2 regions of the Alteromonas sp. AWJ4_199 genome follow, and region 1 is predicted to be linked to the other one. Evidence: predicted binding sites of a transcription regulator. Region 1 holds the regulator's gene; the other holds the start of a gene.

Region 1 (4,849 bases):
ATGGCTGGTCTTCGTTACGATACATACGGTTCTGACGACACACCTCGTTTGAATGAAAACTTTACTGAGCGTTACGGTTTTGCAAACACGGCAAATGTAGACGGTATCGACCTTCTTCAACCGCGTTTCGGTTTTACTTACACAGTTAACGAAAGCCTAGAGCTACGCGGTGGTTTAGGTCTTTACTCTGGTGGTAACCCTAACGTTTGGATCTCAAATGCTTACTCTAACGACGGTGTGACGAACATTGGTACTCGTGAAGGTCAAATCGATGGCTTCGTAAGTGGCACTACTTCATTGTTTGACCTAGCGCTAACTGGTCAAGGTCGTCCGATTTACGACGTACCACAAGAGCTATTTGACGTAGTAGCGAACACTAGCCTAACAGATGGTGACGGTAACACTAACGCAACTGACCCAGACTTTGAAATTCCGTCTGAGTGGAAATACGCGCTAGGCTTCACCTACGTAACTGAAAACGACTACCTAATTAACGCTGATATGATCTATACCGATCGCCAAGACTCAGCGATTGTTAGAGACGCTAACATCGTTTACTCAGGTCAAAATCGTTTTGACGGTCGTCCAATTTACGAGCGCATTGACGCGGACCGTAACGAAACGTCTGACTTTATCCTTGGTAACGTAGATTCAAGTGACGACGGTAGTTCGCTTGTACTTTCAATCGGCGTAAGCAAAGAGTGGGATAATGGTTTCGATATGGGCGCTTCATACGCTTATGTTGATGCTGAAGATGCTAACCCAATGACAAGCGCAGTTGCATTCTCGAACTACGCGAACTTTGCAACTAGCGATCCTAACAATCCATCTGCAGCAACGTCTGACTACGCTGTTGGCAACCGTTTTAACTTCTCTCTAGGCTACACTGCTGAGTTCTTTGACGGTTATGCAACGCGTTTCAACTTGTTTGCAACGGCTAACGAAGGTAAGCCTTTCTCTTACGTTCATAGCAACAACTCAGCATTCCCATGGGATGGTGTATTTGCTCGTCAGCTTATTTACATTCCTGAAGTAAATGACCCGAATGTAGTGTTTGTAGACCAAACTAACCGTGATGGTGACGTGCTACAAACTGCAGAAGAAGCAGAAAGACTGTTTAACCGTTGGGTTGAGAACAACGGCTTCGAACGTGGCGAGATCCTTGAGCGTAACAGTGAAACTGCTGACTGGTGGTTTAAAGCTGACTTACGTGTTTCTCAAGAGCTTCCTGGCTTCTATGAAGGTCATACAGCAAGCGCGTTCTTCGTAATTGAAAACTTGACTAACTTGATCAACGACCAGTGGGGCGATTTCCGTCAGGGTAGCTTCGGTGGTGATGAAGTTCTTGATGCTAGCTTCAACGACGCAGGTCAATACGAGTACAGCGCTGTTTCTATTCCAGAGCAAAGCGTATCTCGCGGTCCTTCTCTATGGGAAATCCGCGTAGGTGTTAACTACCGCTTCTAAGAAGTAGTAAACGCTAACTACAAGTTGTAGTGTTAGGTGCCACTCTCCTTAACAGGAAGTGGCACTTTTTTATGCCCGCGATTTATCTCACTCATTTGCTACTAATCGATCCTTCTCTGCTTTTATGATCTAAGACCCTCCATCACACGAAGTAATTGGCGTTACATATTTAAATGCTCGCAAGGAGGGCTTATGTCAAAACGTATGTTAATGGTAATGACGTCTCACGAAATTATGGGTGACACGGGTGAGAAAACAGGTATGTGGCTTGAGGAGTTTGCCGCACCTTATTACGCATTTAAAGACCAGGGCTACACAATTACATTGGCTTCGCCGATGGGCGGGCAAGTCCCTATTGACCCCAATAGTCTATCCGACGATGCGATGACTGATGATGCAATTCGATACACGAAAGATGAATTAGCGCGTAGTGCAATCGCTTCGACTATACCGCTTGAAGATGTGCGTGCAGATGAGTTTGACGCAGTATTCTACCCAGGTGGTCATGGTCCTTTGTGGGATCTGTCAGATAATGCCCACTCAATTAAACTTATAGAAGACACAATTGCGGCAAACAAACCTGTTGGTGCCGTGTGTCATGCGCCAATCGTGCTTAAAGATGTGCAAACTCCAGATGGTAAGTACTTGGTGGACGGAAAAGCTGTGACAGGTTTCTCCAATAGCGAAGAAGCAGCAATGGAGCTTACCGATGTTGTCCCATACCTAGTTGAAGACGAACTAGTGAAAAAGGGCGGTAAATATGAAAGTGCAGACGATTTCGCCGTAAAAGTGTGTACTGATGGTTTACTGGTGACAGGACAGAACCCACCGTCATCACGCCCAGCTGCAGATGCGCTAATTAAGCTTTTATCTTAGGAAAGTCTTAGTTTATAAACTATTTCGAAACCGCATCTTGTATGCGGTTTCTTGTTTTCGGTTACCGAGTCTTTGACGAACTAGTTAGACATTTTCGAATAAATCTTCAACGCGTTGTCTTAGCTCTTCAATTCTTGTCACATCAGCTGGCGCTATAAAAATGGTGTCGTCGCCTGCAATAGTCCCTAATACGCCATCTTTCTTGCTTAACGAATCTAATAAACGGGCGATAAGTTGAGCTGCACCTGGACTGGTTCTGATAATAACCATCACATTATTGTGGACAATGTCTAACACAAGTTGTTTCAGGGGGCTCTTGGCGGTTGGCATGCCTAGTTCTGGGGGCAAACAGTACACCATGTCGCCCCTAGCATTACGAGTCCTTACTGCACCGAACTTGCTTAGCATTCTAGAGATTTTAGATTGACTGATATTGTCAAAACCTTGAGCTTTTAAAGCATCTACAATCTCGCCTTGTGAACCATAACTTTCCGCTTTAAGAATCTCTTTAAAAGCCTTGATGAGTTGCTCTTGTTTTGCGTTTGCCATTAGCGCTCTTTTCTTTTCTGAGGGTTATCGTTAGGAATTATATTTAGTATGCGTATATTGTGCCGCACAGGTAGACTTTGCGCAATTTCTTTGCATAATCATTCATGATAATGAATATCGAACAAAAATCGCCATAAATAACGTTAATAAGACGATCCGGTGATTGAGTTTTCCCCCGCGTTGCATTAGTGTGACGTTCCGTTTAAATACGTGAAGTAATCCCATAGGAGAAATGGTATGAAAGTAGCCGTGTTAGGTGCTGCCGGTGGTATTGGTCAGGCGCTGTCTTTGTTGTTGAAAACACAATTGCCAGCAGGTTCAGATTTAGCGCTTTACGACGTGGCGCCAGTTGTTCCTGGTGTTGCCGTTGATTTGAGCCACATCCCCACTGCGGTAAAAGTAACCGGTCACGGTAAAGATGACCTAGCTGATGCACTAACTGGAGCAGACGTAGTTCTTATTCCAGCAGGTATGCCTCGTAAGCCAGGTATGGATCGTTCAGATCTGTTCAACATCAACGCCGGCATTGTTAAAAACCTAATCGAAGGTGTAGCTGATAACTGCCCGAACGCGTGTGTTGGTATCATCACTAACCCAGTTAACACTACTGTAGCTATTGCAGCTGAAACGCTTAAAGCTAAAGGCGTTTACGACAAGAATAAGCTTTTCGGTGTAACAACGCTTGACGTTATCCGTGCTGAAACTTTCGTTGCTGAACTTAAAGGCGTAGACGTATCTTCTGTGCACGTACCGGTAATCGGTGGTCACTCTGGTACAACTATCCTTCCTCTTCTTTCACAAGTTGAAGGTGTAGATTTCACAGACGAAGAAGTTGCTAGCCTTACAACTCGTATCCAGAATGCGGGTACTGAAGTTGTTGAAGCTAAAGCGGGCGGCGGTTCTGCAACCCTATCAATGGGTCAAGCAGCAGCACGTTTCTGTTTATCTCTAGTTGCAGCAATGCAGGGTGAGAACGTTGTTGAGTACACTTATGTACAAACTGACGACAGCGACGACGCAGCATTCTTCGCACACCCAGTTCGCCTTGGCGCAAACGGTGTTGAAGAAATCTTGCCATACGGCGAGCTAAGCGCATTTGAAGAAAAAGCGAAAAACGACATGCTTGAAGGCCTACGTGGCGACATCAAGCTAGGCGTAGACTTCGTAAACGGCTAATCGGTGAGTATCACTGGCGGGCCTTTGAACGTAGGCACGCCGTGAATACTTCCCTGTAGGCTTCGCCACCGCTTCCCTGCGGTGGAGAGCCTACTTATCAAAGCCCCACCAATTCAAAACTCCCCAATAGCCTCATCACTTTAGATTTGTAGAAAGTGCAGTCTGTTACGCCCTTACGTATCCAGCCTTTTTGTTGCGTGTTTGTAGGCTTCGCCACGGCATCCTTGGCACAGGAAAGCCTACTTATCAAAGCCCCGCCAACTCCAAACATCCCTGTAGCCTAATTACTGAAGATTTTTATAAAAGGACAGTCTGTTACGTCCTTACGTATCCAGCCTTTTTTGTTGCGTCTTCGTAGGCTTCGCCACGGCATCCTTGGCACAGGAGCTTATAAGCTCTTCGAGTTATTTAATGACAGTCGGTGGTAAGTAAATAGTAAACTCATTGATGGGTTCTATTAGAACGCTGTAAGGCGAGTGTTGCTCTGACTCTTTCACAATGTCGAGATCAGATAAAAGTTTGAAACTTGCAGATACAAGTCTAGCGGGCTTGACTACTAATTCTTTATGCCAGACTCGGTAAGTCCCCAGTTTTTTATCTCTTCGATAATAAAAGCCAGCGAGAGGGTGGGTTAAATAAACTAAAGCAGATTCTGTGTCGGGAAAGCCGGGAAAACTAAGTTTGTCAGTCTTATCTTGCACTAATTCTACCGACGCAGGGGCCCAATCAGACTCGGTGTTCATTCGATACTTGTTATAGAGACCGCTCTCTTTGTCTCGCT
Region 2 (4,849 bases), 1.1 Mb from region 1:
GCCGCCACGGGCTTGCTCGCGAAGGAACAAGGTACATATCTCGGTAACGCCAGTGTAGTCATTACAAAACGTTAGAATGTCTACCGTATTGTGAATGTTAAGCTCGCGCGAGGCATGTACCACCTTGCTTAAATGGTAGTGATAAAACGCGTCATCTATGCCAACAGCCGCTTCGATACCTGTTGTACCCACTACCTGGCCGGTAGTGGTATCTTCCATCACAAACAAGTATGACTCATCGCCAGGTTCGGTTACGTTTGGCTTGTTAAACGCAGTTTCTGCACGATCAATTTTACGCTGCAGCAACTCGTCGTTGACAGGTAAAGACGTAAAGCCAATACCTGATTCAACGGCGATTTCTTTAAGCGCGTTATAGTCGGCCTTCGTGATAGGGCGAATGATATTCATGTTCGCTACTCGTGTTGTAATTATTCGGCGTTTACAACGGCAGCAACGGCGCGTTCAAAACGTGCAAGACCTTCTTTAATGTCTTCATCAGGAATAACCAGTGAAGGTGCAAAACGAATGACGTTCATGCCAGCAACAAGACACATTAGGTTCTCTTTCGTTGCAGCCATCATGAAGTCGCGTGCACGGCCTTGGTATTTCTCATTCAATGCACAACCTAACAGCATGCCTTGACCACGCACTTCTTCAAATACGTTGTACTTGTCATTGATAGCGCCAAGTAATTCGCGGAAAAGGGCTTCTTTCTTAAGCACGCCTTCAAGCACTTCTGGCTGGTTCACGATATCTAACGCTTTTTCCGCAACCGCACAGGCCAGTGGGTTACCGCCGTAAGTACTACCGTGGGTACCTGGCTTAAGATGTGCTGCAATATCATTCGTTGTTAGCATGGCGCCAATTGGGAAGCCGCCACCAAGAGATTTAGCTGTAGTTAAGATATCGGGTGTTACGCCAAGGCCCATATATGCGTAGAGGTGACCGGTACGACCAACGCCTGACTGAACTTCGTCAAAAATAAGTAGTGCGTTATGCTTGTCACAAAGCTCGCGCACACCTTTCACGAAATCAACATCAGGTGGAATAATACCGCCTTCACCTTGAAGTGGTTCCATCATTACAGCACAAGTTTTATCTGAAATTAGTGCTTCAAAGGCAGCTAGGTCATTGTAGTCACAGTGATCAACAGCGCCTGGCTTAGGGCCAAAGCCATCAGAGTAAGCCGCTTGACCACCTACCGTTACGGTAAAGAAGGTACGACCATGGAAACCTTTATTAAAAGCAATAATTTGATTCTTGTCTTCACCGTGCTTATCAAGTGCCCAACGACGAGCAAGCTTTAATGCCGCTTCGTTAGCTTCCGCACCAGAGTTGGCAAAGTAAACTTTGTCAGAGAATGTCGCATCGTTAAGCTTTTTAGCAAGGCGAAGCGCAGGTTCGTTAGTAAATACGTTGCTTAGATGCCAAAGCTTGCTGCCTTGTTCATTAAGTGCCTTAACTAGCTCAGGGTGGCAGTGACCTAGAACGTTTACTGCAATACCGCCTGCAAAGTCGATGTACTCAGCTCCATCTTGATCCCATACGCGTGAACCTTCACCTCGAACAGGTACCATACCTGCTGGGTTATAGTTAGGAACCATTACATCATCAAATGTAGCGCGAGTTACGTTCATCTTTGTTACCTCTGCATTGGGCGCCAATCACACTGTGTGATTTTGCTTGTCTAATCGAATCGCACGTTTTATTCGTGCAACGAGAGTCGATAAGCGTCAGTTGGGCGCATAAAAACTAATCGGATTTGATTTACAGTATGCCATTTTTTTTAACATTTGTCTTCTTTGCAAAAGGCTGTAGCCCTTTATTTATAAGGACTGTGGCTTAATTTGCAGGAAAAGTGAATAACTATTAACTACTGGGCTATATCAATTAGTAATAATCAATTTTTACGCAAAGAAAAGCGCTGTCTGGTGGTTTTGTTGTACTTCAGAGGAATAGAAAGGGGCATTGCGCAGTGAAAAACTTGCCTGTTTACTTTAGCTATAAATAAGCAAGACACTGAGTTGTCGTCAATATTTTTGAGTATCAGGTATCAACTACGAGAAAAGTGCATAACCAATGCATGAATATCCACAAATTATTTGAGGTTTGATGTTCTTCTGTGCATAATTTTTGTTCAAACTGGGCGTGGGGAAAGCCTCAAGGCCTGTCAACTATCTTCACTTTTTACCAACGGAAGGGTGAAAATATCCAAACTTTTGAGATTCTCAAGTGCACCCGCTGGGTAGCGCTGCTCAGAAAAAAGCGGTTTTACCTCTTGAATGTCAACGAGCTTGAGCTGATGTAGCATTCTTATTTGTGTATAAGCTCGAGCTTGATGCAGAATTTTACTTAAGGTTTTGGGTTGAGTAAGCTGTTTATCTGCACAGTCTCGCATTGGCTGTGCAATTGGCAGACGGGTAAAGTGCATCCACTCTAAAATGTCGGCACTCACTGCATCAGCGAATTCTTGTTGTAACGCAATAAGGTGGTTAGCCGACGGCGCAATTTTTAATAAAGCCTCATGACGCTTTTGTTCTTTGTCTCTCTGGCACTCTTGTAATAAGTGCAGTTGGATCTTATCGAACAGTTTGAAATAAAGTCGTGTCACAGCACAGCGGCCTAAATTACTTATCATTGCCAGCGTGTAGGCTTGATGCTTATTTAGATCACTCAGTGCAGCTAGGCGCTTTGCAGTAAGCGCAACGCCTGTTGAGTAATGCGTTAGTTTTTGCTTGATAAGCGGGTAAGGATCGGTAATTTGAGGCATGGCGCGCTTTAATATCAATGAAGGTATTAGCGTGCGCAAGTTTTCGATACCTAAAAAGCTCAATGAAGTGCGCAAGGTTTCAACAACGATTATACGTCCTCGCGAATCTTTGCGTCTGAATTGAGGCGTATTTACTACTACTATGAGCTCGTCATAAAGCCACGGCATAGTGGCGACGATAGGCTCTAGTTTTGAAACTGAGCACGCTTTAACAGATAAGGCATCTAACAGCTCACCAATGTTTTCAGGTAAGTTGAGCACGTTCTGAACGAGCTCTTCGGTGTAGCTAAGTTGCTCAGTAAGTTCATCAAGCAGAATCTCGTGAAGGTGGTGGCTAACCGATTCTAAATAAGAGGCTTCTGTTTTTTCCTGTAGACGTTTGTTTTCAATTGCGACTTTTTCAACGTGAAGTAAAAGCCTACGTGCGTCACCCTGTTCTGACTGTTCGAAGCTGACTTGGCCCACCTTACGCTTTCCTAGCATTTCAAGCACGCGCTCGGGTGATACGATCATATTTTCAAATCGATCATCTATCGTCGGCGGTGTGGTTGCCCCCATGGTCATATTAAAAGCACTCCTGCTCATAACTTTTTGGTGAACGGCGATATTATCGTACATTAGGGGCCTTTATAACGTTAGCTACGGTAATGATGAAAATGTAGCTACCACTTAAAAGCACAGTTAGCACCCTGCAATGATTGATATCGCTTATGTAGTTTTCAACATAACGCTCAGTTAGCGCTTGGCTAAACTTGATTATGAAAAGTTAAACGAAAAATCAGTGAATTGCGAATTTTAACGGCCTTCAAGCGCAACCTTTTACACTATGTAGGGTATCGGCAATACGCCTGTAGACTTAAACCTTTTTATGATGAAGAAAAGCTTCAAGCACGCTGTGACCGTGTTCGGTAAGTAATGATTCAGGGTGATACTGAACACCCCATATAGGGTAGCGATTATGGGAAACTGCCATAATTTCTTTTGTACCCGCCGCTGTCTCACACCAAGCATCGACGCGTAGTGATGGAGGTAAAGATTCAGGGCTTAATACTAATGAATGGTAGCGGGTTACGTTAAAGGTGTTTGGTAGCCCTTCAAATAGCCCTGTGTTGTGATGGGACAATGCTGAAACTTTACCGTGTTTTATTTCTTGGGCGCCTACCACTTCTGCACCAAAAACTTGTCCTATGGCTTGATGACCTAAGCAAACGCCCATTATGGGAATTTCACCGGCAAAATGCTCTATCGCAGATAAACTAATACCCGCCTCGTTAGGCGTGCAAGGGCCTGGCGAGATAACAAGTTGAGAAGGTGCCAAGCGCGAAATATCGTCAAGGTTAAGGGCGTTATTTCTTACCACTTCAACGTCAGCGCCAAGCTCTGTGAAATACCTAGCGAGGTTATGAGTGAACGAATCGAAGTTATCAATTAACAGCAACACAGCAGTGTTAATCCTTGGTATATCTATAAAGCAACGGTTGTGACATGAAGCGCTTTATTAACGCTTCATGTCTTTTACGTACAGTATTTAAGTTACGGCTTTGGAATAAAACCCACTGCTTTGTAAACTTTGGCTAAAGTCTCTGCTGCGCGGGCTGATGCTTTTTCCGCACCTTGGCGCATAACGTCGTCTAAGTATGCTCTATCTGCGCGAATTTCAGCATAGCGAGTTTGAATAGGCTCAAGTAAAGATACTACCGCATCGGCAACATCGCCTTTTAAGTGACCGTACATTTTGTCGGTATATTCAGGCTCAAGCTCTTTTACCGATTTACCCGTTGCTAATGAAAGCAGGGTAAGTAAGTTAGATACCCCTGGTTTCTCGGTCGGGTTGAAGTATATATTAGCTTGTTCGTCAGAGTCGGTTACCGCGCGTTTAATCTTCTTAGCCAGCTTCTTAGGGTCTTCTAACAGACCAATAAAGTTATTGGGGTTGTTGTCTGACTTAGACATTTTCTTTTCTGGTTCTTGCAGGCTCATGATACGCGCACCGAACTCTGGAATATAAGGGTCTGGTAAGCGGAATACGTCGCCGTATAAGTTATTTACTCGTGTTGCTATATCGCGTGTTAACTCAAG

The links. The regulator ArgR, encoded in region 1, controls arginine synthesis, uptake and breakdown. The targets are predictions, from matches to a motif close to ANTGAATANNTATTCANT.
Region 2: ACXAER_RS08215 (aspartate aminotransferase family protein) is a predicted target of ArgR. The motif match lies at 1,858-1,875, and genes of this name have one in related genera.

The regions. Positions count from the first base shown of each region.
Region 1 is NZ_JBSWUR010000001.1:2,958,334-2,963,182, forward strand. Features, by position in the region: gene ACXAER_RS12945 (TonB-dependent receptor) at 1-1,467, shown strand, start outside; gene ACXAER_RS12950 (type 1 glutamine amidotransferase domain-containing protein) at 1,660-2,343, shown strand; gene argR (transcriptional regulator ArgR) at 2,428-2,892, opposite strand; gene mdh (malate dehydrogenase) at 3,130-4,068, shown strand; gene ACXAER_RS12965 (DUF2071 domain-containing protein) at 4,473-4,849, opposite strand, start outside.
Region 2 is NZ_JBSWUR010000001.1:1,863,651-1,868,499, reverse strand. Features, by position in the region: gene astA (arginine N-succinyltransferase) at 1-408, opposite strand, end outside; gene ACXAER_RS08215 (aspartate aminotransferase family protein) at 429-1,637, opposite strand; gene ACXAER_RS08210 (HDOD domain-containing protein) at 2,171-3,334, opposite strand; gene ACXAER_RS08205 (anthranilate synthase component II) at 3,627-4,211, opposite strand; gene trpS (tryptophan--tRNA ligase) at 4,304-4,849, opposite strand, start outside.